DNA from 3 places in the Chromobacterium sp. Ag138 genome. Region 3 is predicted to be linked to each of the others. Evidence: predicted binding sites of a transcription regulator. Region 3 holds the regulator's gene; each other region holds the start of a gene.
What was found. Region 3 encodes FNR, which switches genes on or off when oxygen is low (the NO sensors DNR and NnrR bind a similar motif). Its sites were predicted from a motif close to TTGATNNNNATCAA; they were not measured.
Positions count from the first base shown of each region.

Region 1: a site for FNR is predicted at 6,277-6,290, ahead of ACY3GB_RS01755 (4-hydroxyproline epimerase). Genes of this name have one in related genera too.
Region 2: a site for FNR is predicted at 7,786-7,799, ahead of ACY3GB_RS12335 (hemerythrin domain-containing protein). Genes of this name have one in related genera too.

Region 1 covers NZ_JBUPWA010000001.1:339,081-349,535, forward strand. The annotation lists gene ACY3GB_RS01730 (DUF3100 domain-containing protein) at 1-43, shown strand, start outside; gene ACY3GB_RS01735 (alpha/beta fold hydrolase) at 306-3,089, opposite strand; gene ACY3GB_RS01740 (methyltransferase) at 3,164-4,231, opposite strand; gene ACY3GB_RS01745 (hypothetical protein) at 4,795-5,187, opposite strand; gene ACY3GB_RS01750 (PAS domain-containing protein) at 5,313-6,116, opposite strand; gene ACY3GB_RS01755 (4-hydroxyproline epimerase) at 6,428-7,354, shown strand; gene ACY3GB_RS01760 (dihydrodipicolinate synthase family protein) at 7,410-8,357, shown strand; gene ACY3GB_RS01765 (aldehyde dehydrogenase (NADP(+))) at 8,414-9,988, shown strand; partial or broken gene ACY3GB_RS01770 (FAD-dependent oxidoreductase) at 9,992-10,455, shown strand, end outside.
Region 2 covers NZ_JBUPWA010000001.1:2,662,736-2,673,190, forward strand. The annotation lists gene ACY3GB_RS12290 (proline--tRNA ligase) at 1-342, opposite strand, end outside; gene kup (low affinity potassium transporter Kup) at 646-2,511, shown strand; gene ACY3GB_RS12300 (phosphohydrolase) at 2,574-3,140, opposite strand; gene ACY3GB_RS12305 (helix-turn-helix domain-containing protein) at 3,630-4,121, shown strand; gene ACY3GB_RS12310 (queuosine precursor transporter) at 4,118-4,861, shown strand; gene ACY3GB_RS12315 (chorismate-binding protein) at 4,858-6,186, shown strand; gene ACY3GB_RS12320 (hypothetical protein) at 6,183-6,638, shown strand; gene ampD (1,6-anhydro-N-acetylmuramyl-L-alanine amidase AmpD) at 6,643-7,188, opposite strand; partial or broken gene ACY3GB_RS12330 (GNAT family N-acetyltransferase) at 7,243-7,662, opposite strand; gene ACY3GB_RS12335 (hemerythrin domain-containing protein) at 7,859-8,389, shown strand; gene tal (transaldolase) at 8,472-9,533, opposite strand; gene phoR (phosphate regulon sensor histidine kinase PhoR) at 9,628-10,455, opposite strand, start outside.
Region 3 covers NZ_JBUPWA010000001.1:1,976,302-1,986,756, forward strand. The annotation lists gene ACY3GB_RS09030 (RNA methyltransferase) at 79-840, shown strand; gene ACY3GB_RS09035 (DUF1853 family protein) at 875-1,741, shown strand; gene fnr (fumarate/nitrate reduction transcriptional regulator Fnr) at 1,789-2,535, opposite strand; gene hemN (oxygen-independent coproporphyrinogen III oxidase) at 2,642-4,048, shown strand; gene ACY3GB_RS09050 (methyl-accepting chemotaxis protein) at 4,226-6,241, shown strand; gene ACY3GB_RS09055 (glycerate kinase type-2 family protein) at 6,274-7,536, opposite strand; gene mutS (DNA mismatch repair protein MutS) at 7,695-10,235, shown strand; gene ACY3GB_RS09065 (hypothetical protein) at 10,301-10,455, shown strand, end outside.

The DNA of each region.
Region 1 (10,455 bases), 1.6 Mb from region 3:
CCTGGTCAGCGACATCCTGTTTTCATTGAAATTTGGACATTGATTGCCAAGTAATCGGCATAAAAGTCAGTAAAGTTGCCAAATTTAATGTAATTGCTTTGTAAATAATCAAGCTTTTCTTAATAAAAATTAAGTCAAGCAAGCTTGCCAGAGAATGCCTATGTGCTAAATTGTTATTAATTGAATGATCGTGTTCGTGACATTCAACCATCTACCCCTTTGCGGCCGCCTTGCGCGGCCTTTTTTCTGTCCTGCCGTCTGGATTGAAGGGAGGGCGGCCTCCGCTGACGCCGCTCCCTTCCGGATCACAGACCACTCAACGCGCGGTCGAGCTCCTGCCTCAGCGCGGCTTGGAAGCCGGCCACGTGTCGTGTGTCCAGCATGGTGTTATGTTCGCCGTCCACCTCGATATAGCGATTCGGCTCGCGGGAGAAGTCGTCCCAGCGCCTGAGCTCGTTGCTCAGCCAGTCGGCCTTGTTTCCGTACAGCGGGTGGGCGTAGAACACGCTCAGCGAGCGGACATTGCCGCTGGGTTGATAGCGGCTCCCCATCGACGTGAGCGAGTGGGCAAGCAGCGACCAGGCGGTGAATTTTTCCAGATCAAGGTCCAGCTCGGCCAAGCGTTCAGGCGGCGCGCGCGCTATCAGCCAGCGGCGGAAATCCTGGTCGGGCAGCGCGCGCAGCTTGTCTGGCAGCTCGTCCGCCTGCTTGCGGTCGATCAGCGACAGGAAGAAGGCGAGGTGGACCGCTCCCTTGACCGGATCGAACTCGCTCATCCGGTGGCGGATGTGCGGCGGCAGATTGAAGATCCCGACAAAATCCACCCGTTCGCCGGCGGCTTCCAGCGCCTTTGCGATCTCGAAAGCGACCGCGCCGCCATAGGAGTAGCCGGCGACTGCGTAAGGGCCGCGCGCCTGCCGCTTGCGGATGGCGGCGACATAGGTGGCCACCATGTCGTTGAAGTCGGTGAAATGGCTTTCGCCGTCGTTGAAGCCCCGCGCCCGCAGCGCGTAAAAAGGGCGCTCGTTGACGAAATATTGCGCCAGGCTGACGAAAACCAGAACTTCGCCGACTCCAGGGTGCACGCAGAACAGCGGGGTTTTGGCGCCGCTGGCTTGCAGCGTGACGATGGGATCATAGCTGCCGGTTTCGCCGCGCTCATCGCGGGCATCCAGCCGCGCCGCCAGTTCCCGAACGGTGGGATGGGTCAAGATGGCCAGCACGGGCAAGGCGCCGTTGTCGAAGCGTTGCTCAAGCATGTGCTTGAGCTTCAAGATGTCCAGAGAGCTGCCGCCCAGGTCGAAAAAGCTGCTGTTTGCGCCTATGGTGTCGCGAGGCAGGCTGAACATGTCCGCGAAGATGGCGGCGACGGTCTGCTCAGTTTCGTCCTCGGCTGGTTGTAGCTTGCCGAAGTAATGCGCGGCCACATCCCTGGCATGGCGGATATGCGCGTCCAGCGCGCCTTCTTCCAGGCGGCGGCGCAGCAGCGCGCGCTGGATCTTGCCCAAGCTGGTTTTGGGAAAGGCCTCCTTGGGCAACGGGAGCGCCAGCGCGGGCCGGAAGCCCCAAAGCAGCAGCGTGGTGTTGCGGATGGCGATCATCGTTTGATGCAGGCGAAGCCCATTCTCAATGGGGAAGGATGGGGAGAAGGCCAGCACCAGCTGCTCGGTTTCGGCTCCGAGCGGGCGCGTGGGGAAGGCGGCGATGAACAGCTTTTCCACGCCGTCCAGCTGCGAGATGGCAAGCTCCAATTCCTGGCTGAAGTAATTGACGCCGCTGACGATGATGCTGTCTTTGCTGCGGCCGACCAGGCGCAGCTTGCCGTCGATCAGTTGGCCGATGTCTCCGCTGCGGAACCAGCCGTCGCGGGAGAAGGCCGCGCGCGTCGCATCGGGGTTGTTGTAGTAGCCCCGGAAAACCATGGGGCCGCGCAATTGCAGCTCCCCGGCCTGTCCGTCGGGAAGCGGTTGATCGGCTTCGTCGACGATGCGCAACTCCATTCCCCGGACTGGGGTGCCCAGAGCCGCGAGCTCGAAACCGGCGTCCTCCGCGGGAAAACTGTGGGAGAACACCGATCCTGCGCAAGTTTCGGTCATGCCGAATGCAGGGGATATCGCCGTGGCGGCTAGGCCATGCGGCGCCAGCAGGCGCAGGAAATGGCTTGCCGTTTCCACCACTACCGCCTCGCCGCCGGAGATGATGCGGCGAAGGCGGGATAGATCGAAGGCTGGCAGCGGAGGGCGGGCCTGGAGGAGAGCGCGGTTGATTTCTCCGAACAGGAAGTTGGGCGTGAAGGTGAGGGTGGCGCGTTGTTCGCTCAACAGATGCAGGAAGGTCAACGGGCTGCTGAGAATATGCTCGGCGTCGACATGCGTCTGGCTCATGGCGGCATGCGCCGGCAGCAGCACCGCCTCGATCAGCGCGGCGACGTGATCGAAGGAAATCCAGTTGAAGCCGATGTCGTCGGACGTCAGGCCCAGGCTTTCCGTTTTGGCCGCCAGGCTGGACAGCAGATTGGCGTGGCTGAGGATGACGGCCTTGGCGTTGCCGGTGGAACCCGAGGTCAGGACCAGAACGGCGGGCGCGTCGGATGATGGGGTCTGGATCTTGCCCGCGGCTTCGTTTTGCAGCAGTTGGTCGAACTCCAGCGTGTCCAGGCCATGGGTGTGCAAGCCGGCGGGCGTCTTGACCATCAGCGCGGGGTGTTCCAGCAGCCGGTCTATATGGCCCAGGTGTTTTTCCCAGCGCTCCGGATCGTTCCTGATGGGGGCCAGCGGGCAAGGCACATAGCCGCCCAGCGCGCAGGCCCAGAATGCCGGAATGAAATCTCGGGCTTGCTCCAGCAGCAGCGCAATGCGGCTGCCGGGTTCCAGGCGGTTGGCCTGCAGGCCCGCCAGCAGGCGCAGCGAGGCATCGAGCAGCGCGGGATAACTGATTTCCTCCGGGCCGCGCCGGGGATCCGAGATCAGCCGCAGACCGTGCGCGGGCTGCGCGCAGGCGGCGCGCGTCAGCAATTCGCCGATGTGGGTCGGGGTGGCTTGTTCCGTCTCGCGGGCGGAGCGCGGCACCGGGGCAAGTGAGGCATTCATGTTCAACTCCTCGACACGATGGGCAAAATGGCTGTCAGACCCGCGAGGGCGGGGCGGAGCTGGTCTGGCCGGGGTCAGCGCCTGACGCTTTCGATCAGGCTTAATGGTCCCGCGGTGGGCAGGATGCGGGTTGGTCGAAGGCCGCTGGCGAGGTGAAGGCGCTGGAAGTCTTCCTGCGTGCGTTCCCGCCCGCCGGGATAGTTGACCAGCATGTGCAGATCGAGCAGCTTGGAAAAATGAGGTTCGTTAGGCGGCGCCAGTATCATTTCAGCCAGCAGCAGCTTGCTGTCCGGCCGCATTGCCGCGGCGCAGTTGGACAGGAAGCGCAGCGCGTGTTCGTCGTCCCAGTCATGAACGATGTGCTTCATGATGTAGAGATCGCCGCCGGGGACCACGAACTCCAGCGCGTCGGCGATGACGACTTCAGTCCGCTCGGCCAGGCCGCGCTCGGCTAGCAGGCGGCGCGCGGCCTCCGCCGCATGCGGCAGCTCCTGCAGGATGCCGCGCGCCGACGGCGCGGCCGCGAGGATTTCGGCCAGCAGCAGGCCGCGTCCGCCGCCGACATCGACGATGAGCCCGGCGTCGGGGAAGTCGTAGGCGCCAACCAGCGCCGGAGCCTCCTGTTCGCTCAGATTGACCATGGCGCTGTCTACGATTTCGGCGGCGTCAGGGTGTTCTCCGATGTATTCGAACAGCGTTTGGCCGGTGAGGTGATGGAAGGCGCTCCGACCGGTTCTGACGCTGTAGAGCATGTGGCCCCAGGCGCGCCAGATCGCGTCGATGCCCATCTGCCGGACCAGGCTGTGCAGGGAGCCGGGAATATCGCTGCGCAAGGTTTCACTGAGCGGGGTGTTGCGAAATCGCCGGCCTTCGCTTTCGTGGAACAGGCCTGCGCAGCCCAGAGTCTGCAGCAGGCGGTACAAGGCATCCGGCTGCGCGCCGCAGGCGGCGGCCAGTTCGTCGACCGACTGTTCTTTTTCGACCAGGCGATCCGCCAGGCCCAGCTCGGCGGCCACCACGATGGCTTGGGATAGCCAGGCGCCGGTCACCAGCCGCCTCATCGTCTGCTGCGCCTGGGCGGTATCGTTGGACTTTGGGGCGGTGTTGACCGGCGAACCGGCTGCAACAGCTGTTTGATACATGATTTCCCTCCTGCACCGAAGTCTTCCGGCTGGACGGCGAACGCGCTTTCCGCAATGGAAACGCAAGCGCTTGGACCGGTGATGAGTGGGCGGCGCGCAGATGGCAACGATATTTGTAAACAACGCCTAACAAATTGTTTACAAGCCATTATCATCTGCCGGCTGGACGCTCATGAAACCTGTACTTTTGATAAGGTATTGATATTTAAGTGTTTTTACCGATATTGCGGCAGGGCGCGCGCGGCAGGATGGGCGGGGAGGAACGTCATGGAAGCCGGCAGCGTTCTTGGATGCGCCCAGCTGACAGCATGATCCGGCGGCAAGACTGCCGGAGGCGGCTGCTGCGTGTCGACGCGCCGATCTCCGTCACCGGGTTGGCGGAGAAACTGGGCGTGCGGCGGGCGATGGCGCAGCATCGCATCGCCAGGCTGGAAGAGAGCGGGGTGGTCGTCGGCTATACGGCGACGGTGAAGCCGGAGTTGGCAGCCAGGCGCATCCGGGGCTGGATGCGCATCCAGCGAAACCAGCATTCCGCTGTCCACGCGCAAGGCCTGGCGGCCGATTTACTTGGCCTGCGGCTTTTCCTGGTAGCAGGTGGTTTCCAGCAGGGTGGGCAACAGCTTGTCGGCGGCGTCGCGGCCCAGCGCGAATTGCACCTTGCCGGTGTTGATCACGGCTCGGACTACCGGGGCGCTGACGGGCACGTCGTTGATCACCACCACCATGCTTTGATTCAGGAAGTCGCCGGTGGCCTGCTGCAGGCGCGCGGCGGCTGGCTTGTTGAGCGTGGCGCTCAGGGAGAGGTTGTCGCGCTGGATGTTCAGGCTGCTTTCGGTGAAATCGCAGGCGGAATCCAGACGCAGGATGTTGCCGGTGATGACGGGTTTGCTTGGCGCATCGGCCATGGCCGCGGCGGAAACCAGCAGCGAGGCGGCGGCGGGCAGGAGAAACTTCATCAAACGCTCCATGTTCAGGATGTGGCTCATCGCATTATGACCGAGGCCGCCGCCAGAGGTTGCGTGGACTGGCTGCCAGGCCCACGGCCGCGACAAACGCAGCCGGTCTCAGAACCCCGCGTTGGCTATTCGGCATCCGAAGCCGGCCCGGCATCGCTTCTGCCCAGCTGCTGGCGGTACTGGCGCGGGGTGAGGCCGGTCAAGGCCTTGAACTGCCGGCTGAAGGCGCTGTGATCGGCATAGCCGCAGCGCAGCGCCACTTCTGTGATGGCCATGTCCTCATGCAGCAGCCGGTGCGCGTGCTCCAGCCGGGCCTTGTGTATCATCTGCCGCGGCGACAGGTGGAACACCTTTTTGCAGTAGCGCTCCAGCTGGGCGGCGGACATGCCGGCGATGCCGGTGAGCTCCGCCATGGTGACCGGTTGGCTGAAGTTGCGGCGGATGAACTCGTCCACCGCCACCAGGCGTTTGTACGCCGGGTGGGTCTTGCTGGCCGCTTGCAGGTCCAGCGAAATGCCGATCAGGCCGATGATTTCGTCTTGCCGGTCGCGCAACGGCCATTTGTAGGTCAGGCACCAGCCCGGCTCCCGGTTCTTGAACAGATGCAGTTCCAGCTGGCTTTCCAGCACCAGTCCGTCTTGCAGCACCTTCAGATCCTGCGCCGTATACGCCGGCCCCAGCTGGGCTGGAAACACTTCCGCGCTGGTCTTGCCCAGCAGCGGCCGCAAATCCTTCAGCCCGCAGCGCTGCACCAGCGTCTGGTTGGCGCAGAGATAGCGCGCCTGCCTGTCCTTGATGAAGATGGCCGCATTGGGGATCAGGTCCAGCACCGGCAACAGCGGGGCGATGCCCGCCAGCAGCTGGTCTATCGTCGCCGGGCGGATTTCGTCCCGCCAGCGGGCGATTTTTTCCACGGTCTCGCTCGTCATCCCTCCCGCCTTTCTTGGCGCGCCAAGCGCCGCGCCTGACCGTCGGCGTCCATCGCCGCCTCGCCATCCCGAATGCTCTGCCGCCTGGCCAAGCATCAAGCCTATCCCGCTCGCCAAGCCCTCTGAAACGCAAACTATGCCGATTTCGTCATCGCAACTGATGATAACCATCAAGATTGTCGGCGACAACGCCGCCATGCTAGCGGGGTGGAAGCGAATACCGACGCGGCGCGGAGATTCAATGGAATCAACGGCCTGCGAGATGACGGCGCGGTCGGCCGGACTGGATGGGTTTGAAAATGGACAAGCGAATGAAACAGGTGGAGATCATCGATTCCCACACCGGGGGCGAACCCACCCGGCTGGTGCTGAGCGGATTTCCCGCGCTGGCGGGGGCCTCCATGGCGGACAAGCGCGATGCGTTGCGCGAACTGCACGACCAATGGCGCCGCGCCTGCCTGTTGGAGCCGCGCGGCAGCGATGTGCTGGTGGGGGCGCTGTATTGCGAGCCGGTTTCGCCCGACGCCGCCTGCGGGGTGATCTTCTTCAACAACACCGGCTACATCGGCATGTGCGGCCACGGCACCATAGGCCTGATCGCCTCCTTGCATTACCTGGGGCGCATCGCGCCCGGCACCCACAAGATCGACACCCCGGTGGGGCCGGTGGACGCCGTCTTGCATGAGGATGGCGCGGTGACGCTGCGCAATGTGCCGGCTTATCGCTACCGCCGGCAGGTATCGGTAGCGGTGCCCGGGCATGGAACGGTGGCCGGCGACATCGCCTGGGGCGGCAATTGGTTTTTTCTGATGGCCGAGCACGGCCTGAGCGTGCGGCTGGACAATGTCGAGGCGCTGAGCGCGTTCAGCTGCGCCACGATGCAGGCGCTGGAGGCGCAGGGCGTCACCGGCGCCGACGGCGCGCGCATCGATCATGTGGAGCTGTTCGCCGACGACCAACACGCCGACAGCCGCAACTTCGTCATGTGCCCCGGCAAGGCTTACGACCGTTCCCCCTGCGGCACCGGCACCAGCGCCAAGCTGGCCTGCCTGGCCGCCGACGGCACGCTGGCTGAAGGCGAAGAGTGGGTGCAGGCCGGCATCACCGGCAGCCGTTTCATCGGCCGTTACCAGCGCGAAGGCGATTTCATCCGCCCCTACATCACCGGCCGCGCCCACATCACGGCGCGCGCCACATTGCTGATCGACGAGCAAGACCCCTTCGCGTGGGGCATCTGAGCCCGCGCCTCTCGTTACCTTTACCACCTGAATGAATGCCGCAAGGAGCAAGACAATGAGCGATAACATTTTCACCGGTTGCATCCCGGCGCTGATGACCCCGTGCACCGCCGATCGCCAGCCGGATTTCGACGCGCTGGTGGCCAAGGGCAAGGAGCTGGTATCCCTGGGCATGAGCGCCGTGGTGTACTGCGGCTCGATGGGCGACTGGCCGCTGCTGAGCGAAGCCCAGCGCCAGGAGGGCGTGGCGCGGCTGGCGGCCGCCGGCGTGCCGACCATCGTGGGCACCGGCGCCGTCAACACCCGCGAGGCGGTTTCCCATGCCGCCCACGCCGCCCGGGTGGGGGCGCATGGCTTGATGGTGATCCCGCGCGTGCTGTCGCGCGGCGCGTCGCCGGCCGCGCAAAAGGCGCATTTCTCGGCCATTCTGGCCGCCGCGCCCAAGCTGCCGGCGGTGATCTACAACAGCCCCTACTATGGCTTCGCCACCCGCGCCGACCTGTTCTTCGAGCTGCGCCGCGCCTATCCCAATCTGATCGGCTTCAAGGAGTTCGGCGGCGCCGCCGACCTGCGCTACGCCGCCGAGCACATCACCTCCCAGGATGACGAAGTCACGCTGATGGTGGGGGTGGACACCCAGGTGGTGCACGGCTTCGTCAATTGCAACGCCACCGGCGCCATCACCGGCATCGGCAACGCGCTGCCGCGCGAAGTGCTGCATCTGGTGGCATTGAGCCGGGCGGCGGCCATGGGCGACGCCGTGGCCCGCCGCCGCGCTGGCGAGCTGGAATCGGCGCTGGCCGTGCTGTCTTCCTTCGACGAGGGCTGCGACTTGGTGCTGTATTACAAGCACCTGATGGTGCTGAACGGCGACAAGGAATACGCGCTGCATTTCAACGAGAGCGACGCGCTGAGCGCCGCCCAGCGCCGTTATGCCGAAACCCAGTACGCGCTGTTCCGCGAGTGGTACCGCAACTGGTCGGCCGAGCAGAACGTCGCCTGACATCCCATCCCCGCCGCGCCATTGCGGCGCGGCCAGCCCCTTATTGCGCAGGAAACATGATGAATCTGACAGGCAAGATGCTCATCGGCGGGCAGGCCGTCGTAGGCCGCCGCGAGGTGATCCGGGCGATAGACCCGTCCACCGATCAAGCACTGGAGCCGGACTACCCCGGCGCGGACCGCGAACAGGTGGAGCAGGCCTGCGCCTTGGCCTGGGAGGCGTTTGACGCCTACCGCGAAACCGCGCCGGAAACGCGGGCGCGCTTTCTCGAAACCATCGCCGACGAGATCGAAGCGTTGGGCGATGCGCTGATAGAACGCGCGATGGCTGAAACCGGCCTGCCGCGCGCCCGCTTGCAGGGCGAGCGCGGCCGCGCCTGCGGCCAGCTGCGGCTGTTCGCCCGCACGCTGCGGGCCGGCGAGTGGCAGGACGCGAGGGTAGACCCCGTCTTGCCGCAGCGCCAGCCGCTGCCGCGCGCCGACCTGCGCCAGCGCCAGGTGGCGCTGGGACCGGTGGCGGTGTTCGGCGCCAGCAATTTCCCCTTGGCTTTCTCAGTGGCTGGCGGCGATACCGCTTCCGCGCTGGCGGCCGGCTGCCCGGTCATCGTCAAGGCCCACAGCGCCCATCCCGGCGTCAGCGAGCTGGCTGGGCGGGCCATCGCGCGGGCGGCGGAAAAATGCGGACTGCCGGCCGGCGTGTTCGCGCTGCTGTTCGGCGAAGGCCGCGAGGCGGGGCAGGCGCTGGTGGCCGATCCGCGCGTCAAGGCGGTAGGCTTCACCGGCTCGCGCGGCGGCGGCCTGGCCTTGTGCCGGCTGGCGCAAAGCCGGCCGGAGCCGATTCCGGTGTTTGCGGAAATGAGCTCCACCAATCCGGTGTTTCTGCTGCCGGCGGCGCTGCGGGCGCGCGGCGAGGCGCTGGCGCAGGGTTTCGTCGGCTCGCTGACGCTGGGCGCGGGACAGTTCTGCACCAATCCCGGCTTGATCATCGCCGAGCAGGGCCCGGCGTTGGACGGCTTCATCGCCGCCTCGTCCGCGCTGCTGCGGCAGAGCCCGGCGCAAACCATGCTGACGCCCGGCATCTTCCGCGCTTACCAGGCCGGCGTGGACGCGCTGTCCGGCCATGCCCGGCAATTGGTGGCTGGCCTGCCGGCTACTGGGCCCAACCAGTGCCAGGCCCAACTGTGGCTGGCCGACGCCGGGGACTACCTGGCCAAGCCGGCGTTGCGGGCCGAAGTGTTCGGCGCCGCCGCCTTGATCGTGCGATGCCGGGACGCGGGGGCGTTCCGCCAACTTGCCGAGCAGCTGGAAGGCCAGCTCACCGCCACGCTGCAATTGGACGAAGGCGATCTGGACCTGGCCCACGCGCTGCTGCCCACGCTGGAGCGCAAGGCCGGCCGCATTCTGGCGAACGGCTGGCCCACCGGCGTGGAAGTGTGCGACGCCATGGTGCATGGCGGGCCGTACCCGGCCACCTCGGACGCGCGCGCCACCTCGGTGGGCACGGCGGCCATCCAGCGCTTTCTGCGGCCGGTCTGCTACCAGGACTTCCCGGACGCGCTGCTGCCGCAGGCATTGCAACAGGCCAACCCGCTGGCGCTGCGCCGCCTGCTGGATGGCGGGCGGGAGGGCTGAGCCATGGCGCCCGCTCTCGCGCCCGGCGCAGCCGTCATCGTGGTGGGCGCCGGCGTGGTCGGCATCGCCGCCGCCTTGCAGCTGCGCTTGGCGGGTTTCGAGGTGACGCTGCTGGACCGCGGCGAGCCAGCAATGGAAACCAGCTACGGCAACGCCGGGGCTTTCGCCGTCAGCGACGTGATTCCGTTGGCCGAACCCGGCGTGCTGCGCAAGGTGCCCGGCTGGATGCTGGACCCGCTGGGGCCGCTGGCCCTGCGCTGGCGCTACCTGCCCACGCTGGCGCCCTGGCTGCTGCGCTTCCTGGCCGCCAGCCGGCCGCGCCGCGTGGCGGAGCTGACGCAGGCGCTGGCCGCGCTGCTGGGCCGGGTCAACGACGACTACGCCGGGCTGATCGCCCAAGCCGGTCTTGGCCACCTCTGGCGGCGGCACGGCAACCTGACGCTGTACCGCAGCCGGGAGGAGTTCGA
Region 2 (10,455 bases), 690 kb from region 3:
GATCACCTCCTCGGCGGTCGGCTGCAGCGCGAAGTCGCGCTCGTGGCGGTCCTGGAAGCGCAGCAGCTCGGCGCCCATCGCGTCCCAGCGGCCGGTTTCCTGCCACAGCTCGGCCGGCTGCACCACCGGCAGGCTCACCTCGATGCCGCCGGCGCGGTTCATTTCCTCGCGGATGATGGTCTCGACCTTGCGCACCACGCGCAGGCCCATCGGCATCCAGGAATAGATGCCGGCGGCTTGCTTGCGGATGAAGCCGGCGCGCAGCATCAGCTTCTGGCTGACGATGTCGGCGTCGGCGGGGGCCTCTTTCTGGGTGGAAATGAAAAACTGCGATGCGCGCATGGTGCGTCCTTGAAAATTCGGCTAAATGTAGACGATTGTAGCGTCGTCCCCGCCCCCGGGCCAAGCGCCGCCCGGCCCGACGCGCGCTTTTCGCCAGTTGTTGCAGTACAACAATCCTGCGCACAGCCTGCCGCGCTGTACTTGGCGGCCCCGCCGCTCTGGAGTAACCTGCGCGCTGCCGGGGTTTACGGCTTTTTTATTTTGCCCATGTCGTCGACAATGAGAGGGCATCCAGCCATGAACAACCTGGCCCCTCGCCGCCGCGCCTCCTCCGGCGGCGGCGTCCAACCGTAATGGAAGCTTATGCAGGATCACAATAAACAGGCGATGGCGGGCCTGACCCTGGCCGCGCTCGGCGTAGTTTACGGCGACATCGGCACCAGCCCGCTGTACACCTTGCGCGAGTGTTTCGTCAGCCAGAACCTCCCCACCACGCCCGACAACATCTTCGGCATTCTGTCGCTTATCTTCTGGTCGCTGATATTCGTGGTGTCGATCAAATACGTGGCCTTCGTGCTGCGCGCCGACAACCGCGGCGAAGGCGGCATCATGGCGCTGATGGCGCTGGCCCGCCATTACACCACCCATGCCGCGCGCTGGAAGATCGTGATGCTCGGCCTGTTCGGCGCCGCGCTGTTCTACGGCGACGCCATCATCACGCCGGCGGTGTCGGTGCTGTCCGCGGCCGAGGGCATGGAAGTCCTGTCCCCCGGCATGGAGGCCTACGTGCTGCCGATGGCGGTCGGCGTGCTGGTGGGTCTGTTCCTGCTGCAGCGCCACGGCACCGCCCGGGTCGGCCTGATGTTCGGCCCGGTGATGATGATCTGGTTCGCCATCCTCGGCATCCTCGGCCTGCACCAGATCATCCAGCAGCCGGCGGTGCTGCAGGCGCTGAACCCGTGGCACGCGGTCACCTTCCTCAGCCAAAACGGCTTCCACGCCTTCCTGACGCTGGGCTCGGTGGTGCTGGCGCTGACCGGCGCCGAGGCGCTGTACGCCGACATGGGCCATTTCGGCAAGACGCCGATCCGCCGCGCCTGGTTCAGCCTGGTGCTGCCCGGCCTGGGTCTGAACTACTTCGGCCAGGGCGCGCTGCTGATGAGCAATCCGGCCGCGATCAAGAACCCCTTCTTCCTGCTGGCGCCGGACTGGGCGCTGCTGCCGATGATCGCGCTGGCGACGCTGGCCACGGTGATCGCGTCGCAGGCGGTGATCTCCGGCGCCTACTCGCTGACGCGCCAGGCCATCCTGCTAGGCTACTGCCCGCGCCTGGAGGTGAACCACACCTCGGAGAAGGAAATCGGCCAGATCTACATGCCCTTCATCAACTGGGCGCTGCTGGTCGCCGTGCTAGTGGTGGTGCTCACCTTCAAGACCTCGTCCAGCCTGGCCGCCGCCTACGGCATCGCCGTCACCGGCACCATGCTGATCACCACCCTGCTGTTCTTCGTGGTGGCGCGGGTGAACTGGCGCTGGCCGCTGCCGCTGGCCCTGGCCATCACCCTGCTGTTCGGCGTGATCGACACCGCCTTCTTCGCCGCCAACATCCACAAGGTGGCCGACGGCGGCTGGCTGCCGCTGGTGATGGGCATGGTCATCTTCACGCTGATGAGCACCTGGAAGCAGGGCCGCGACATCCTGTTCAAGCGCCTGCGCGAACAGGCGCTGCCGCTGGACGACTTCATCCACAATCTGGAAGCCTACCCGCCGGCGCGGGTGGAAGGCACCGCGGTATTCCTGACCAGCACCCTGCACGGCGTGCCGCACGCGCTGCTGCACAATCTGAAGCACAACAAGGTGCTGCATGAGCGCGTGGTGCTGATGACGGTGCGCACCGAGGACGTCCCCTACGTGGCGGAGGATGAGCGGCTGGAAATCGTGCAGATGTCGGCCTCGTTCTGGCGGGTGATGGCCCGCTACGGCTTCAAGGAAGACCCGAACGTGCTGGAAGTGCTGGACATGTGCGCCAAGGAAGGCTTCCAGATGGAGCTGATGGACACCTCGTTCTTCCTGTCGCGCGAAACCATCGTCTCCACCGACCATCCGGGCATGGCGCGCTGGCGCGAGAAGGTATTCGTGTGGATGAGCAAGAACGCGCTGCGCGCCACCGACTTCTTCCAGGTGCCCACCAACCGCGTAGTGGAGCTTGGCGCCCAGGTCGAGCTGTAGCGCCGGTTTCGCCCAAGAAAAAGCGCGCCGCAATGGCGCGCTTTTTTACATTCCCCGGCGCGTCAGCGCGCCGCGGGCTGGCGCAGCCGGATCTGCGCAGACGACGACCAAGCCCGGCACTGCTCGTACATCGCGCAGAAGCTGGCCAGCCCCTGCGCGATGGTCATCGGCCAGATGCGTTCCGGCAGCGGCTGAATGCCGGTCAGGATAGGCCATTCGATATTGTCCGGCGGCATCAGGTCGCGCCGCTCGGTCGCCAGCAGGCGGGCATCCGCCATCGCCAGCTCCGCCCTGTCATCGCCGGACAGGTGCAGGCCGAAGCGCGCTTCCACCGCCGCGGTCAGCCGGTGCTGCAACGGCGGGCCGTCCTGAGCGTCCGGCCTCACCACCTCGCCGGCGTAGGCCTTGGCCGCGCCATACAGCAAGCCCGCCAGCTTCAGCCGCGGCAGCAGCAGATCCGCCATCCTGACCGCATGCTCGGCCTCGCTGTAAAACTGGCGGCAGGCGCCGCCGAAGCGGCAGACATGCGCCAGATGATGGGCGATGTCGGCGATGTCGATGTCGTCCGGCTGGGGATCCAGCACGTTCAGATAGCGTCCCGACACCGTTTGTATGAATGCGCCTCTCATCGCCTCTCCCTCCCGCTGCGGCCGATGCCGCCGCGCAACCATCCCGCCGTCACTGATTTCATCCCTGTCATCCCTGCGCACAGCAATTATTTTGACTTGATCATTGATCAAAGCAATTTCAGCAGCATAAAATCCGGAAACTTAAAGCGGCTTCGCCAGAACAGGCTAAATAACCCGGATATTTTCAAACCGATATGGCTTCAATGCCAAAACGAGAAAATTCAAATCCATCCAGCGAAAGACCCTGAAAAACATATCTAGAACTATCCGGATTTATTTCTTTCAAAACAACAACTAATAATCCGGATATGACATAGATCATAAGAACTCAAATCTAGCACAGCTACCTGGTCTTTTTCCAGAAAAACGTTAAATACCTTTTGGCATTTACTCTTAAACCAATATGTCAAAACTTAAAATATTTACATAAGAACCAATTAAGCCAAATCCGAAATGCAGGCAAAAAATCTTTTCAAACCTCATTCTGTCTTGGATGAATTCAAGCTCAACGCGCTGCGCAGAATCCGGGACCGAAAACTGTCGATCAGCGAACTGGCGCGCATCACCGGCATCAAGCAGTCCACGCTGCACCGCGGCCTGTTCGAAGACCGGGAGCTGACATTCAGCAACGCCCATGCGATAGGACATGCGCTGGACATCAATCTGGGCGGCGGCGAGCCCCCCAGGATGGCGCCGGTCATCACCGGCTTCGATCAATTGAGCGCGTTGAGCGACGGGCGGCAGCCGGTCTGGGACGAGTTCGTCCTGCTGGAGCCGGCGCTGGACGACACCGTGCTGGCCATAGACCAGGCGCTGTTCCGCCAGCGGGTGTTCCCCCGCCGCGCGGTGGTGCTGCTGCAGACCGCGCATCCCAAGCACGGCCGGCTGGCGTATCCCGACCACGGTGCCCTCAGCCTGGAAGACACCGGCCATGCCGCCATCGGCGCGGTCGCGGGCATTCTTTTCCGGAAAAACGCATGAAACAGCTCAAAGACCTGGCCGGCCGCATGCTGGCCTGCATCGATCCCATCGTGATCCTGTCCTTCCTGATCCTGATCTCGGCGATCGCCTCCAACCTGACCTCCTACAAGGTGGTGCAGGTGTTCGGCACCGAAGCCAGCCTGGGCACCTTCACCATGCCCATCATCCTGATGCTGCTCAACCCGATCGCCGAGGTCTACGGCAAGAAGCGCTCCAACCAGATCCTGTTCGCCACCTGCCTGGCCGAAATCCTGTTCGCCGTCTCCTTCACCGCGCTCAGCCAGTCGCAGCGCGACTGCGGCCTGCTGCCATTGGCCGACCGCGGCCATTGCGAGGCGCTGAACCAGAGCTATGTGCTGATCAGCGAGCACATCGTGCGCGGCTCGATTTCGTTCGCGATCGGCTGCCTGATCGGCAGCCAGTTCAACACGCGCTTCCTGCTGTATCTGAAGAACCTGTGGTCGAGCCGGCTGTACTTCATCCGCGACATCTTCTCCTCGGTGATAGGCGAGGTGGTATACACCGCCATCTGCTTCATGATCGCCTTCTACGGCGTCTTTCCCTTCGCCACCATCCTGAAGATCTTCGCCTTCAGCCTGATGTTCAAGTTCTCGTCCACCGTGGTCCTGTCCTGGATCTCGCAATACATCGTGCTGCTGCTGTACCGCTACCAGGCCTGGAGCGAGAGCGATTCCGGCGGCCGCAAAGTCAAATTCTCTTCCCGGTATCTGCAAGTATGAACAAGATCAGACTGCGCTCCGTCCCCGCGCCGGCCGAGGGCCGGCAAACGCCGCTGTTCGCGCTGCGCTGCAATTACGACTACACCGCCAAATACGCGCTGCATGGCCGCGCCATCGATCGCGCCGCGCTCAGCGCGCTGTTCTTCGCCGACCGCGTTCTGCTCGTCCCACGCAGCCGCAACGGCGTCCGCATCGCCGAGGCGCTGGCGCCGCGGCTGGGCCTGCTTCCCGACGCCGCCGCGCCCGGCGCGCTCCGGCTGCCGCTCGACCCCGCCGCGCCGCTGGCATCCCGGCTGCAGCGGCTGCTGGACATCCCCGCCGGCTTCGACGCGGATCCGCGCTTCGGCCTGTACGGCTTTTTCTGCTACGAGCTGATCCACGCCAAGCTGGGCCTGGACGCCGGTCTGCTGGGCGTGTTCCACCTGCCGGAGCGGCTGAGCGAGGACGGCGCCGCCATCGACCTCCTGCTGGACCCGGCCGACGCCGGCGGCGAAACCTGGCCGCTGGCGCTGGGCCCGCTGCTGGACGCGGAGGATTTCGCCGCCGGCAGCGGCCTGCCCTACCAGCGGATGTACGCCATCGCCAGCCGGCGCATCGCCGACGGCGGCCTGCGCTCGGTCAATCCCAGCTTCGCGATCCAGCGCCCTTGCGCGCGCGGCGGCTACCAGATCCACCAGGACCTGCTGGCGCGCAATCCCGCGCCTTACAACCTGTATTTCGACGGCGGCGACTTCCAGCTGGCCGGCTCCTCGCCGGCGATGTTCCTGCGCCTGCGCGACGGGCGGCTTTCCACCAGCCCCATCTGCGGCACCGTCGCGCGCGGCCGCGGCGAGGCCGAAGACCAAGCGCAAGTGGAAAAACTGTTGGCATCGGACAAGGACAGGTTCGAGCTGGAAGAATGCGTGAAGGCCGACAAGCTGGCCAAGGAAGCGAGTTGCGAGGACATCCGCGTCGACGTCGAACGGGAAGTGGAGCGCTTCGCCAACGTGTTCCACACTTCGGCCAGCGTCAGCGCGCGGCTGAAGCCAGGCAAGACCCTGGCCGACGCGATCTGCGACCACCTGTGGCCGGCCACCGTCGTCGGCACGCCGGTCGATGCCGCCGCGCGGCTGCTCGCGGCGCACGAAAGCCGCCGCTGGTACGCCGGCGCCTTCGGCTATCTGTGCGCCGGCGAAGCGGAACTGGGCACCCTGATCCGCACCGCGCTGCTGGCGGACGGCACGGCCACCACCCGGGTGGGCAGCACGCTGAGCGCTCACTCCAGCCCGCAATTGGAGCGCAGCGAGCTGGAGGCCAAGGCATCGCTGATCCTGGGGGCGCTGTGAACGCGCTCACCATAGAGGACATCGACGCCGACGCGATCACGATACGGCTGGTCAACACCGCCAAGACCTACCTCGTGCCGCTGGACCGGGTGATCCGCTTGCAATGCCTGCAGGGGCTGCCGCGGGACGAAATCCTGCTGGCCGGGGTGGTGGCCGGCAAGGTGGCGCGCAAGCGCCCCGCCCTCTTGGCGCAGTACGACTTTTCCGACGTCGCCGTCAGCGGCGACTTCCGGCCGCAGCATGTGGCGTTCGAACGCAGCGTCGGCTTCCTCGCCGACGGCGAAGTCCGGGTGGACCTGCCGTTCCGCGAGTTGCTGGGCAATCTGGACGCGATCTCGCGGCTGAGCGACGAGGCGGCGTTTTATCTGGGCTTCAGCTACGCGCTGTTCGCGCTGCCGGGCGAGGAACTGGCCTTCGACGACCACCCCCGCCCCTACCTGACGCTGAAATAGCGGCTCAGAATCCCAGCCCGCTGTCGGCCTGGGCGCGGCGCCAGTCGAACCAGGGGCCGGGATCGGTCTTGCGCCCGGGCGCGATGTGCTCGTGCCCGGCGATGGCCGACAGCGGCAGCGCACGCCGCAACTCGCGCGACAGCGCCGCCAGCGTGCGGTACTGCGCTTCGCTGAAAGGCTCGAAATCGCAGCCCTCCAGCTCCACGCCGATCGAGAAATCATTGCACTTCTCGCGCCCCCGCCAGCTGGAAACGCCGGCATGCCAGGCGCGCTTGCCCACCGGCACGAACTGCAGCAGGCGGCCGTCGCGCCGGATGAAGAAATGCGACGACACCCGCAGTTGGTGCACGCCCTTGTAATAGGGATGCTCGTCCGGATCCAGCCGGTTGGAGAACAGCTGCTCGACGCCGGCCCCGCCGTAACGGTAAGGCGGCAGGCTGATATTGTGGATCACCAGCAGCTCCGGCGCGCAGCCCGGGCTGCGCTCGTCGCAGTTCGGCGACGGCAGCTGCTGGGCGCCCTGCATCCAGCCGTCCGCGCCCAGCGCCAGCGCCGGCGCCGCGGACGGCCGGTAGACCAGCCGCCACAGCGCCAGCCCATCGGTGGTGTTCCAGCGCTGCTCCAGCACGAAACCGGCCTTGTGATACAGCGCGATGGCCGCCTGGTTGACCTCGGCCGTATCCACGCTGACGCGGTCCTCGCCCTGCAGCGCCCGGTTCAGCAGCCGATAGCCCCAGCCCTGCTGCAAATGCGCCGGGTCCACCACCGTGCGTTCGATGTGCATGCCGCCATCGGAGCCGCGGGACGTCACCAGCAGGCCGCGCAGCTCATCCCCTTCGAAGGCCGCCAGAATCCGGTCCCGGCAAGAATGCAACGCCGCCAGGTCCGGCCACATCACGGGCAGGGCCGGATAATTCAGCCATTCCACCTCCAGCCGATGGGCGTCCAGCTGCAGCCGCAGCGCCCGCCGCGCCAGCGCCGCGTCGCCGCGGGCCAATTCCGTCACTTCGAACGGCAACTCCATTTCATCTCTCCGTCATCTTCGGATCGGATCATCTCGTACAATTCCGGCTTGTGTTCCATCGCGCAAAGCGGTATCAAGAACTTGCGCCGCGCGTCGCGCGGACGGAAAAGCGTCGCTTGCCGCTTGAGGCGCATCATGTCCACGGCCCTGACATGGCGGCACAATCATGCCAGAACCCACGCAGGAGACCATCTTCATGCTCACACTCGACACCTTGGGCAAAGCCGGCGCCGCGCCCAGCTTCGAACAACCGCTGGAAATGCTGCAGGCCTGTCACGACAAGATCCGCCGCATCTGCGATCAGCTGGACAAGCTGCCCCCCTATATCGAGGCGCACGGCGTCGACGACGCCGCGCGCAACACCATAGACGACGTGGTCCGCTATTTCGACGTCGCCGGCCCCGCCCATCATACCGACGAAGAGGAAGAGCTGTTTCCCCTGCTCGAAGAACGCCTCCCCACCGCCGCCTCGCGGCTGGAGCAGCTGTCCGCCGAACACGGCTACCTGCACTCCTGCTGGAACGCCATCCGCGACGACCTGCTCGCGCTGCGCGACGGACGCATCCGCCAGATCAGCCGGAACGAGCTGCAGGAATTCGCCCGCCAGTACCGCGAGCACGCGGCCGCGGAGGAGGAATGGCTGTTCCCCGCCGCCGCCGGCGCGCTCAGCGCCGAGGAGCTGCGCCAGGCAGGCGCCAATATGGCCAGGCGCCGCCAGGAAGCCTGAGCGCCGCGCGCCACAAGCGAAACGGGCTGCCCGCTTCCGCCGGCAGCCCGTCGCTGTCTTACCCTTTGACTCGGCGGCCCGCTCAGGCGGTCAGCTTCAGCAACTGGGCGAAGGCGTCCTCGAACAGCTTCAGGCCGTCCTGCTGCAGCTTCTCGCCGACGGCGGCCAGGTCGATGCCCGCGGCCTCCACCGCGGCCAGCAGCGCCTTGGCCTCGTCCATGCCCTGCGGCAGCGTCAGCGCGGCCTCGCCGTGGTCGCGGAAGGCGGCCATGGTCGCGTCCGGCACGGTGTTGACGGTTTCGTCGCCGATCAGGCTCTCCACGTACAGCACGTCGCGGTAGGCCGGGTTCTTGGTGCCGGTGGACGCCCACAGCAGGAATTGCGGGCGGGCGCCGGCGGCGCGCAGCTTGGCGAATTCTTCGCCGTGGAAACGCTCCTGGTAGCGGGCGTACGCGGCCTTGGACAGCGCGATCGCCACCTTGCCCTGGTGCGGCTCGGCCACTTGCGGATCCAGCAGGCTGTCGACGCGCGACAGGAAGAAGCTGGCCACGGCCTTGACGCCGGCCACCGGCTGGCCGTCGGCCAGGCGCGCGGACAAGCCGGCGATGTAGGCGTCCCATACCGCTTCCACCTGCGGCAGCGAGAACAGCAGCGTGATGTTGACGTTGACGCCTTCGCGGGTCAGCGTCTGGAACGCGCGGACGCCCTCGGCGGTGGCCGGAATCTTGATCATCGCGTTGGCGCGGCCGATCTCGGCCCACAGGCGGCGCGCGGCGGCCAGGGTGCCGGCCTCGTCGCGCGACAGCTCGGGCGACACTTCCAGGCTGACGTAGCCGTCGTTCCCCTGGCTGGCTTCATACTGCGGCAGCAGCAGGTCGCAAGCGGCCTGGATGTCGGCCACCACCAGCTTCTCGTAGCGGGCCTCGGCGGACAGGGCGGCGTTCTGCTTCAGAACGGCCAGTTCGCCCTGATAGCTGGCGTCGCCGCTGATCGCCTTGTAAAAGATGGCCGGGTTGGAGGTCACGCCGGCGATGCCGTCGTCGGCCAGCAGGCGGGCCAGTTCGCCGGAGGCGATCAGTTCACGGGACAGGTTGTCCAGCCAGATGCGCTGGCCGAAGGGACGGATGGCTTGCAAACGATTCATGGTGAGGCGTCCGGGTATTGCTTGAGATAAAGAATCCATCCTACCCCGGCAACGCCGCCGCGCCAAGAGGAGAGGCGCGGCGATTTGCGCTGGCTCAGGCGGCCTGGCTGTCGTTGCGGCGCTCGCGCGGGAACACCGCGCTGAAGGTGCTGCCCTTGTCCGGCTCGCTCTTGATTTCCAGCCGGGCGTGGTGGCGCGCCAGCACGTGCTTGACGATGGCGAGGCCAAGCCCGGTGCCGCCGCTGCCGCGCGAGCGGCCGCGGTCGACGCGGTAGAAGCGCTCGGTCAGCCGCGGAATGTGCTCGCGCGGGATGCCGATGCCGGTGTCGGCGACGGAGAAGCGCAGCTGCTCGCCCTCGTCCTGCCAGGACAGGGTGATGCTGCCGCCTTCCGGCGTGTAGCGCACCGCGTTGGACACCAGATTGCCGAACGCCGAATGCAGCTCCTGGCCGCTGCCCCACAGTCCGGCGTCGCAGCAGCGCGCCAGCTTGACCTGATGCCGCCCCTGAGACAGTCCTTCGGCCTCCACCATCAGCGTGTCCAGCATCATCTGCATGTCCACGTGCTCGGAGCTGACCGCCTTGGGGCTGTTCTCCAGCCGGGACAGCGCCAGCAGGTCTTCCACCAGGCTCTGCATCCGCCGCGACTGCTCCATCATCATCGGCAGGAACTGGCGCAGCGTGCGCTCGTCCACTTCCGGCATGTCGTTCAGCGTTTCCAGGAAGCCGCCGACCACGGTCAGCGGCGTGCGCAGCTCATGCGAAACGTTGGCGACGAAATCGCGGTGCACGGTCTGCACCCGCTCCAGCTGGGTGATGTCGCGGGTCAGCAGCAGCTTGCGGGTGGAGTCGAACGGCACCAGCTGCAGCGAGATCACCAGTTCGCGCGGCTGGCTGAAACTCAGCGTCAGCGGCTGGCTGAA
Region 3 (10,455 bases):
TGGGTTAAGGAACAAAAAAACCCGACGCCTGGGCGCGGGCTTTTGGTATATGCCCGCTATTTTAATGTGAAAACGCCAATGAATAAACCCCAAGTACCTGATTTTCTGAAAAACATCCGCGTGGTGCTGGCCCGCCCCAACCATCCGGGCAATATCGGCTCGGCCGCGCGCGCGATGAAAACCATGGGTTTGAGCCGCCTGTACCTGGTCGAACCCAAGGTGTTTCCCAGCGACGAGGCCAACACGCTGGCCTCGGGCGCGGTGGACCTGCTGGAGAACGCCACCGTGGTTTCCACGCTGGCCGAGGCGCTGGCCGACGTCACCGTCACCTGCGCGCTGACCAGCCGCCGCCGCGAACTGACCACGCCGCTGTCCACCCCGCGCCAGACCACGCCGGAATTGATCGCCCGCGCCCGCAACGGCGAACAGGTGGCCCTGGTGTTCGGCAACGAGACCTTCGGCCTGTCGATCGAGGAAGTGGAGCAATGCAACCGCCTGGTGACCATCCCCGGCAACCCAGACTACTTCTCGCTGAATCTGGCGATGGCGGTGCAGGTGATGACCTACGAACTGTTCAGCCACACCGGCGTGGACGTGGAATACCTGCGCGCCGAGGGCGAGGCGGCGACGCAGAGCGAAGTGGACGGCATGTGCGGCCACCTGGAACAGGCGATGGACGAAATCGGCTACTTCCAACGCCGCAACAGCGAGCGGCTGATGCGCCGGATGCGCACCATGTTCCATCGCGCCGGGATGCTGCGCGAGGAGATCGACATCCTGCGCGGCTTCTACAAACAGGTGCAGCGCACCGCCTCCGGCCGTCCCGGGGATGCCGACTGAGCCCAGCCTCGCCCTGCCCTACGCGCGCCCCGCGGTGCGCGACCTCGCCTTTCTGCTGACCTCTCCTTCGCCCTGGCTGTGCGGCGCCGATCTGCCGCCGGAACGATTGCTGGGACCGGACGGCGAGGCGCTGCTGGCCCGGCTGGACCATGCGCCGGCCGAGCTGGAAGCCTGGCTGGCCGCCGCCCCCGGCAAGCGGCTGGGACAATATGCCGAACGGCTTTTTTCCTTCTGGTTTCACCAGGCGCCGCACATCGACCCCATCGCGGAAAATCTCAAAGTCATAAACCGGGAGCGCCGGACGATCGGGGAGTTCGACTTCCTGCTGCGGCTGGACGGCGAGCCCTGGCATCTGGAAACAGCCAGCAAGTTTTACCTTTCGCTGGGCGAAACCGCCGACGATCTGATCGGCCCCGGCCTCAATGACGCCTGGCGTTTGAAAGCGACCAAAACCACAACACAATTGCGGCTTTCCCGCCATTCCGACGCGCTTGCCATCCTGCCGGACGGTTTTCAGGACTGCCGCGCCGCGGCCCGGCTCTGCGGCTGGTTCTTCTATCCAGCGGACCAATCGCCGCCCGCGCCGCTCAATCCCCATCAACTGCGCGGCTGGCTCGCGCCGAGGGACACCCCCTGGCCGCGCGCCGGCGGCGATTCGCGCTGGGCCTGGCTGCCCAGGCTGTCATGGCTCGCCCCCGCGCTGCTGGCCGAAGCCGATACGCAGGACGAGGCCACCCTGCGCGCGCGGCTGCAAGCGATGCCGGCGCCGCAGTTGCTGGCCGAACTGCAAGCAGTCGGCGGCGGCCTGTGGCGCGAGGTCGCGCGCGGCTTTGCCGTTCCGCCCGGCTGGCCGGACCCGGCGCGCCTGGACGCGCTGAGGCTCAAAATCTCGCGGGCATGAAAAAAGGCAGGCGTCGCGCCTGCCTTGATTGCCGATTCCGGACTGCCTTAATGGCCGTCGGCGTGCATGCAGCCTGAAATCAGGTTTTTCAAATCGCCGACCTGCACCAGCTGGATGTGCTTGTGGTCGACGGTGATCCAGCCCTGCTGCTGGAACTTGGACAGCGTGCGGCTGACCGTCTCCAGCTTCAGGCCGAGGAAGCTGCCGATCTCTTCGCGGCTCATGCGCAGGATGAAGTCGTTGGCGGCGAAACCGCGGGTGGACAGCCGCTGCGACAGGTTCAGCAGGAAGGCGGCGATGCGCTCCTCCGCCTTCATGTTGCCCAACAGCAGCATCACGTTCTGGTCGCGCACGATCTCGCGGCTCATCAGGCGGTAGAAGTGGTGCTGCAGGCTGGGGATGTCGCGGGACAGCGACTCCATCCGGGTGAACGGCAGCTCGCACACTTCGCTGTCCTCCAGCGCCACCGCGTCGCAGCTGTGATTGCTGGAGGAAATGCCGTCCAGCCCCATCAGCTCGCCCGACATCAGGAAGCCGGTCACCTGCTCGCGGCCATCCTGGCTGGCGACACAGGTCTTGAAGAAACCGGTGCGGATCGCGTACAGCGACTTGAAGGACTCGCCGCTGCGGAATAGGTATTCGCCGCGCTTCAGGCGGCGGCTCTGGCGGATCACCGCGTCCAGTTGGCCCATTTCCTCTCGGTTCAAACCGACAGGCAGGCACAGCTCGCGCAGACTGCAGCTGGAGCAGGAGATTTTCAGCGTATGCAGGGAGGTATGGTTTTGTTCAGACATGCTGTGTGTGCTACAAGCCGGCGAAGCTTGACCCTTATCAAGGCGGAATTCACAAGTTTTTCGCAAATTTACCAGTCCTCCAGAAGTTTTACCATCCGAATACGACATGAAAACTACCCACCCCTTCTCTCCCGTCCATTTCGTTTTCGATCGAGAGTTGATCGAGAAGCTGGATGGCGCGGGGCCAAGATACACATCCTACCCGACGGCAGATCGTTTTACGTCCAACTTCTCGACGCAAGACTATCTGGACAAATTGCGCCAGCGCCAGATCGGCGCCAACCGCAAACCTCTATCATTGTACGCTCATATACCTTTTTGCAACACCATCTGCTATTACTGCGCCTGCAACAAGATCATCACCAAGGACAGCGGCAAGGCGGACCAGTATTTGGATTACCTGGAGAAAGAAATCCGCTTGGTGTCCGCCGAACTGGGCATCCGGGAAAAAGTGATACAGCTGCACTTCGGCGGCGGCACGCCCACCTTCCTGTCCGATGCCCAGCTTGAGCGGCTGATGGGCATCCTGAGCAGCCACTTCGAATTCCTGAGCGACGGAGAATATTCCATAGAGATTGATCCGCGCAAGGTAAAACGTGAAACCATGCTGAAATTGGCAGGATATGGTTTCAACCGCGTCAGCGTGGGCATACAGGATTTCGATCCGGCGGTGCAGCGGGCGGTGAACCGGGTGCAAACCGAGGAGGAAACCCGCGCGGTGATCGAGGCGGCGCGCGAGGGCGGGTTCAAATCGGTCAGCCTGGACCTGATCTACGGCCTGCCGCTGCAAAGCCGCGAAACCATGCGCGACACGCTGCAAAAGGCGCTGGCGCTGGATCCGGACCGGCTGTCGCTGTACAACTACGCCCACCTGCCCAGCGTATTCATGCCGCAGCGGCGCATCAACGAGGCGGATCTGCCGCCGGCCGCGGTCAAGCTGGACATCCTGCAAGACGCGGTGAAGACGCTGACCGACGCCGGCTACGTGTTCATCGGCATGGACCATTTCGCCAAGCCCGACGACGAGCTGGCCATCGCCCTGCGCCAGGGCCGGCTGCAACGCAATTTCCAGGGCTATTCCACCCATGCCGACTGCGACATGCTGGCCTTCGGCGTCGCCTCCATCGGCAAAGTGGGATCCTGTTACAGCCAGAACGACAAAACGCTGGACGGCTATTACGCGGCGCTGGACCAGGGCCGGCTGCCGGTAGTGCGCGGGCTGACGCTGGACAACGACGACGTGCTGCGCCGCACCATCATCCAGAGCCTGATGTGCCGCTTCGCGCTGTCGGTGGAAGCCATAGAAGAAATCCACGGCATCAATTTCGCCCAATATTTTGCGGCGGAAATGCCACAGATACGCGAATTCCAGCAGCAGGGCCTGCTGTCCTTCGACGGCGACTTCCTGATGGTGGAGCCCCAGGGCCGCTTCCTGATCCGCAATATCGCGATGATCTTCGACCGCCATCTGCGCGAGCGCGAAACCCACGCCCGCTACTCCAAAACCATCTGAAATCGTCCTCCCAGCGCCGGGGCCGCCCGGCGCGCCATTCCGTTCCCGACGGAACTGCCTGTAAAACCAGTAGCGGATATTTTCCCGGTGAGATAAGCAAAATCACTTATACAAAGGGTATGCAAGCGTGCCGGGCAACAAATGGCGCGGCAACCCGCTTTCACAAGGAGCCGCGCCATGTCCACACCCATCGTCAGGCTGATGCAGCGCCTGAGCTACCCGCAACGCTTCGCCGTGATCGGCGTGCTGTTCGCCGCGGCGCTGTTGTATCTGGTCTATGGCCTGTATCGCAGCAACCAGGACAATATCGAATCCACCGCCAAGGAAAAAGTCGGCGTCGCCTACATGCAGCCGCTGACCGCGATGCTGGCCCAAGCCCAGCAGGCTCAGGAACTGGCGGTGCGCGCGGCGCTGGGCGAGCCCCAGGCCAGAAACGACTTTCCCGCCGCCTCCCAACAGCTGCAGGGAAAATGGCAGGCGCTGCAGGACACCAACGGCCGGCTGGGGCCGGAACTGGCCAGCGATGCCGCCTGGAAGGACACCGCCGCGGCCTGGGACAAGCTGAAGGCCACCCAGTCCGCCCAGCCTACGCAATGGATCGCCGCCTACGGCAATCTCAGCGACAAGCTGAACAATCTGATCGGCGTCGTCAGCGACAACTCCAACCTGACGCTGGATCCGGACATCGACACTTATTATCTGATGGACGCCGCCACCGCCAAGCTGACCACGCTGATCAGCCATCTGGGCGAAGCCAACGCCATCGCGTCGCTGGCCGAGGCCAACCATCCTCTCGATCCTGCCCAGCGCGACCGCCTGGTGGAGCTGCGGCCGCTGATCGCCGAGGTCAATGACGGCCTCGCCAGCGACATCGCCAAGGCTGTGGCCTACAACGCCGTGCTGAAGCCGGAGATGCCGCGCCAGGCGGACAAGCTGGCCGCGGCGCTCAAAAGCCAGCTGCCGGCGATAGACGACGCGATCGGCGGCAAAACCGGCGCCGCCGGGCTGAAAGTGGCGGGACACAGCGCCGCCGGCGCCGAAACGGTATCCGCCTACATCGCCGCCGGCCTGTCACAGCTGGACCAGCTGCTGCAGGCGCGGATAGACCGCACCGCCAGCCAGCGCAACACCTATATCGCCATCGGCGTCGCGTCCATGCTGTTGGCCATCTTCCTGTTCCACCAGCTCTACCTGTCTATCACGCTGCAACTGGGCGGAGAACCGCTTTATGTGCAGCAGGTGGTGGAACAACTGGCGGCGGGTCGGCTGGACACCCGCATCCATCTGCGCGACCGGGACGACCTCAGCCTGCTCGCGGCGATCCGCCAGATGCGCAACCAGCTGCGCGAGACCGTGACCCAATTGCTGGACACCTCGCGCGAAGTCAATCTAGCCGCCGACGCGATGGCGCACAGCGCGCAGAGCATCACCGCCGGCAGCGCCCGGCAGAGCGAGGCCGCCTCCAGCATGGCCGCGGCGATAGAGCAACTCAGCACCAGCCTGTCGGTATGCGCGGAACAGTCCGAGCAAGCCAACCGCCTGTCCACCGACGCCGCCAGCCGCTCGTCGGACGGCAACCAGGTGATCGCCGCCACCGCCAGCAGCATGGACGGCATCGTGCGCGACGTGTCGTCGGTCTCCAACACCATCGCCGATCTGGGCAAGCAATCCGAATCCATCGCCGGCATCGTCGACGTGATCCGCGACGTGGCCGACCAGACCAATCTGCTGGCGCTGAACGCGGCGATCGAGGCGGCGCGCGCCGGCGAGATGGGCCGCGGCTTCGCCGTGGTGGCCGACGAAGTCAGAAAGCTGGCGGAACGCACCGCGCTGTCCACCACCGAGATCAGCCATATCGTCAGCCAGATCCAGAACACCGCGCAGAAGGGCAACGACAGCATGCAGCAGGGCATGAAGTCCATCATGGACGGCCAGCAGCGCGCCCGCGAAGCCGGCAGCAGCATGGACAATATCCGCCACTGCGTGGACGACGTTCTGGAAAGCATCCATCAGATCACGTCCTCGCTGCGCGAGCAGAGCCACGCCAGCCAGGCGCTGGCGCAGAATGTCGAGCAAGTGTCGAAAATGTCGGAACAGAACAGCATGGCGGTGCGGGACAGCGCGGAAACCGCGGGCGAACTGCAGGCGATTGCCCAGCGGCTGGTAAGCCTGGCCGGGCGCTTCACGGTCTGAGCGCCTGCCCGCGCCGTCTCCCTGACAGGCTTTTACACCAGCAGAATGGCGCGGAAATCGTTGACGTTGGTGTGGGTGGGGCCGGTGATCAGCAGATCGCCCAGCGCGGCGAAGAAGCCATAGCCGTCGTTGTCCGCCAAGCGCGCGCCGGCATCCATGCCCAGCGCCGCCGCCCGCGCCAGCGTGTCCGGCGATATCAGCGCGCCGGCGTTGTCCTCGCTGCCGTCGATGCCGTCGGTGTCGGCCGCCAACGCGTATGCGCCCGGCAAGCCGTTCAGCGCGATGGCCAGCGCGAGCAGAAACTCGCTGTTGCGCCCGCCCCTGCCCTTGCCCTTCAACGTCACCGTGGTTTCGCCGCCGGACAGGATCAGCGCCGGCCTGGCCACCGGCGAGCCGTGCGCGGCGATCTGACGCGCGATGCCGGCGTGGACCTTGGCCGCCTCGCGCGACTCGCCCTCTATGCTGTCGCCCAGCAGCAGCACGTTCAGGCCCAGCCGCTCCGCCTCGGCCGCCGCCGCCCGCAAAGCCAGCTGCGGCGTGGCGATCAGCCGGTATGCGGCATGCGCCAGCCGGGCATCGCCCGGTTTGGGCGTTTCGTCCGGCCCCGCCGCCAGCAGCGCAGTCACTGCCGGCGGCAGGGTCAGGCCATATTTGGCGACAACGGCGCGCGCGTCGGCATAAGTGCTCGGGTCCGCCGCCGTCGGTCCGGAGGCGATCACCGCCGGATCGTCTCCCACCACGTCGGAAATCGCCAGCGTCACCAGCTTGGCTGGCGCGCAGGCCAGCGCCAGCCGCCCGCCCTTGATCGCCGACAGATGCTTGCGCAGCGCGTTCATTTCATCGATGCCGGCGCCGCAGGCCAGCAATTGCCGGCTGATCTCCTGCTTGTCCGCCAGGCTGACGCCGTCCGCCGGCAAGGTCAGCAAGGCCGAGCCGCCGCCGGACAGCAGACAGATCACCAGATCGTCTTCGCTCAGCCCCTGAACAGCTCGCAAAATGCGTTCGGCCGCCGCGCAACCGGCCGCGTCCGGCACCGGGTGCGAGGCCTCCAGCACCGCAATCCGCTCGGTCGCCACCGCGTGGCCGTAGCGCGTCGCCACCACGCCGGACAGCTCGCCCGGCCAGGCTCGCTCCAATTCGCGCGCCATCGCCGCGGCGGCCTTGCCGGCGCCGACCACCACGGTACGGCCCTTGGGCGGCGGCGGCAGATGATCGGCCAGCCGTTCCGGCATCGCGCTGGCGACGGCGGCGTCGAACAGGCGCCCCAGCGCGGACTGCGGATCGAGATCAGACATGATGGGCTCTCCTATGGCGATGACGCCATTCTGCCGCAGCCCGCACCGGCTGACACCCCCGCCGCCGCGCGTTAGAATGGCGGCGACTCCAACGCCCCGCCTCCACCGGGGCGTTAAGCATTTATCCAGACCGACACAAGAGCAGAGCCCGACACCCGATGAGCACGCCCCAGCACACCCCGATGATGGCCCAATATTTCGCCCTGAAGCGCGACCACGCAGACAAGCTGCTGTTCTACCGCATGGGCGATTTCTACGAGCTGTTCTACGAGGATGCCGAAAAGGCGGCGCGCTTGCTGGACATCACTTTGACCGCGCGCGGCGCCAGCGCCGGCGTGCCGATCAAGATGGCCGGCATTCCCTACCACGCCGCCGAAGGCTACCTGGCGCGGCTGGTGAAGATGGGCGAGTCGGTGGCCATCGCCGAACAGATCGGCGATCCGGCGCTGGCCAAGGGGCCGGTCGAGCGCAAGGTGGTGCGCATCGTCACGCCGGGCACGCTGACCGACGCCGCGCTCCTGGACGACAAGCGCGACAACCTGGTGCTGGCGGTCAATATGGTCAAGGGCGTGCTGGGCCTGGCCTGGCTGTCGCTCGCCAGCGGCGAGTTCAAGGTGATGCAGGCGGATGTGGAGGATTTGTCCAGCGAGCTGGAGCGGCTGAAGCCGGCCGAGCTGGTGATCCCGGACGATACCGGCCTCGCCGCCTTCGAAGGCATCTCGACCCCGAAGAAAAAGCTGCCGCCGTGGCAGTTCGACATCGAGTCGTCCAAGCTGGCGCTGACCCGCCACTTCGGCACCCGCGACCTGGCCGGCTTCGGCGCCGACACGCTGCCGGTGGCCGTCGGCGCGGCGGGCGCCTTGCTGGAATACGTGAAATCCACTCAGGGCGTGAACCCGGCCCACATCTCCGCGCTGTCGGTGGAAGACGCCGGCGAGCTGATCCGCATGGATGCCGCCACCCGCCGCAATCTGGAACTGACCGAAACCATACGCGGCGAGGCCTCGCCGACGCTGGCGTCCCTGCTCGACACCTGCGCCACCAGTATGGGCAGCCGCCTGCTCGGCCACTGGCTGCACCACCCGATGCGCAACCATAAGAAGCTCGCCCGCCGCCACGGCGCGGTGCGCGCGCTGCTGCCGCGTTACCAGGACGTGCACGCCGAACTGGACCAAGTATCGGACATCGAGCGCATCACCTCGCGGGTGGCGCTGCGCTCCGCCCGCCCGCGCGACCTGTCGGCGCTGCGCGATTCCTTGACCGCCCTCTCCGGCGTCAAGACGCTGGCGGCCTCGCTGGATTCCGAGCTGCTGAACGAGCTCTCCGGCGTGCTGCCGACCGAATCGCCGGTGCAAAAGATGCTGGCCGCCGCCATCCTGCCGGAGCCGGCCACTTTCCTGCGCGACGGCGGCGTGATCAATAACGGCTTCAGCCCGGTGCTGGACGAGTTGCGCGCCATCCAGACCGACTGCGGTGACTTCCTGCTGAAACTGGAAGCGCGCGAGAAGGAACGCACCGGCATCACCACCTTGAAGGTGGAGTTCAACCGCGTGCACGGCTTCTACATCGAGGTGTCCAAGGCGCAGTCGGACAAGGTGCCGGACGACTACCGCCGCCGCCAGACGCTGAAGAACGCCGAACGCTACATCACGCCGGAGCTGAAGGAGTTCGAAGACAAGGCGCTGACCGCGCAGGACCGCGCGCTGGCGCTGGAAAAGCAACTGTACGAGGCGCTGCTGGACGAGCTGGCTCCGCACATCGCCGAATTGAAGCGGATCTCCCAGGCAGTGGCCGCGCTGGACGTGCTGTCCGCCTTCGCCCAGCGCGCCGCCATCGGCAACTACGCCGAGCCGCAATTCGTGCCCGAGCCCAAGCTCGACATCGTCGCCGGCCGCCACCCGGTGGTGGAGGCGGAAGTCGAGCGCTTCATCGCCAACGACACCAAGCTGTCGGCCGAACGCAAGCTGCTGTTGATCACCGGCCCGAACATGGGCGGTAAATCCACTTACATGCGGCAAAACGCGCTGATCACGCTGCTGGCCCACGTCGGCAGCTTCGTGCCGGCCGACAGCGCCGTGATCGGCCCGATCGATCGCATCTTCACCCGCATCGGCGCGTCGGACGACCTGGCCGGCGGCCGCTCCACCTTCATGGTGGAAATGACCGAGACCGCCAATATCCTCAACAACGCAAGCGAGCACTCGCTAGTGTTAATGGACGAGGTGGGCCGCGGAACGTCCACCTTCGACGGCCTGGCGCTGGCCTGGGCCATCGCCCGCGCGCTGATCGAAAAGAACCGCGCCTACACCCTGTTCGCCACTCACTACTTCGAACTGACCACGCTGGCCGGCGAATACCCGGCGGTGGCCAACGTGCATCTGTCGGCGGTGGAGCACAAGGACCGCATCGTGTTCCTGCACCACGTCGAGGACGGCCCGGCCAGCCAGAGCTACGGCCTGGCGGTGGCGCAGCTGGCCGGCGTGCCGGGCAAGGTGATACGCGACGCTCGCCGCCATCTGGCCGACCTGGAGAACCAGTCCGCCGCGCGCGTGCAGCCGGATCTGTTCGCCGCGCCGGCGCCGGCTCCCGAGCCGGAACTTAATCCGGCCGTAGACCGTCTACACGAGATTGATCCCAATGAGTTGAGCCCGCGCCAGGCGCTGGATCTGCTGTTCGAGCTCAAAAAACTGGCCAATTGACCAGCTCACTCGAGGAATCGTTTCCTATTATTACTAGATGGTAACGTTCAGAAGAGGAGCAAGTGATGTCGTTTGAAACCACCTCCGCCATTCCCAGCTTGAGCCAGCTGCTTGGCCACATCGGGGACGACGGGTCCATTGCCCTTTCCGATATCCGGGAAAAGGCCAACCTCGAACTGTCCAGCTTCGCGGAGCTGGCGCAAAAGGAATTGAGCCAGTT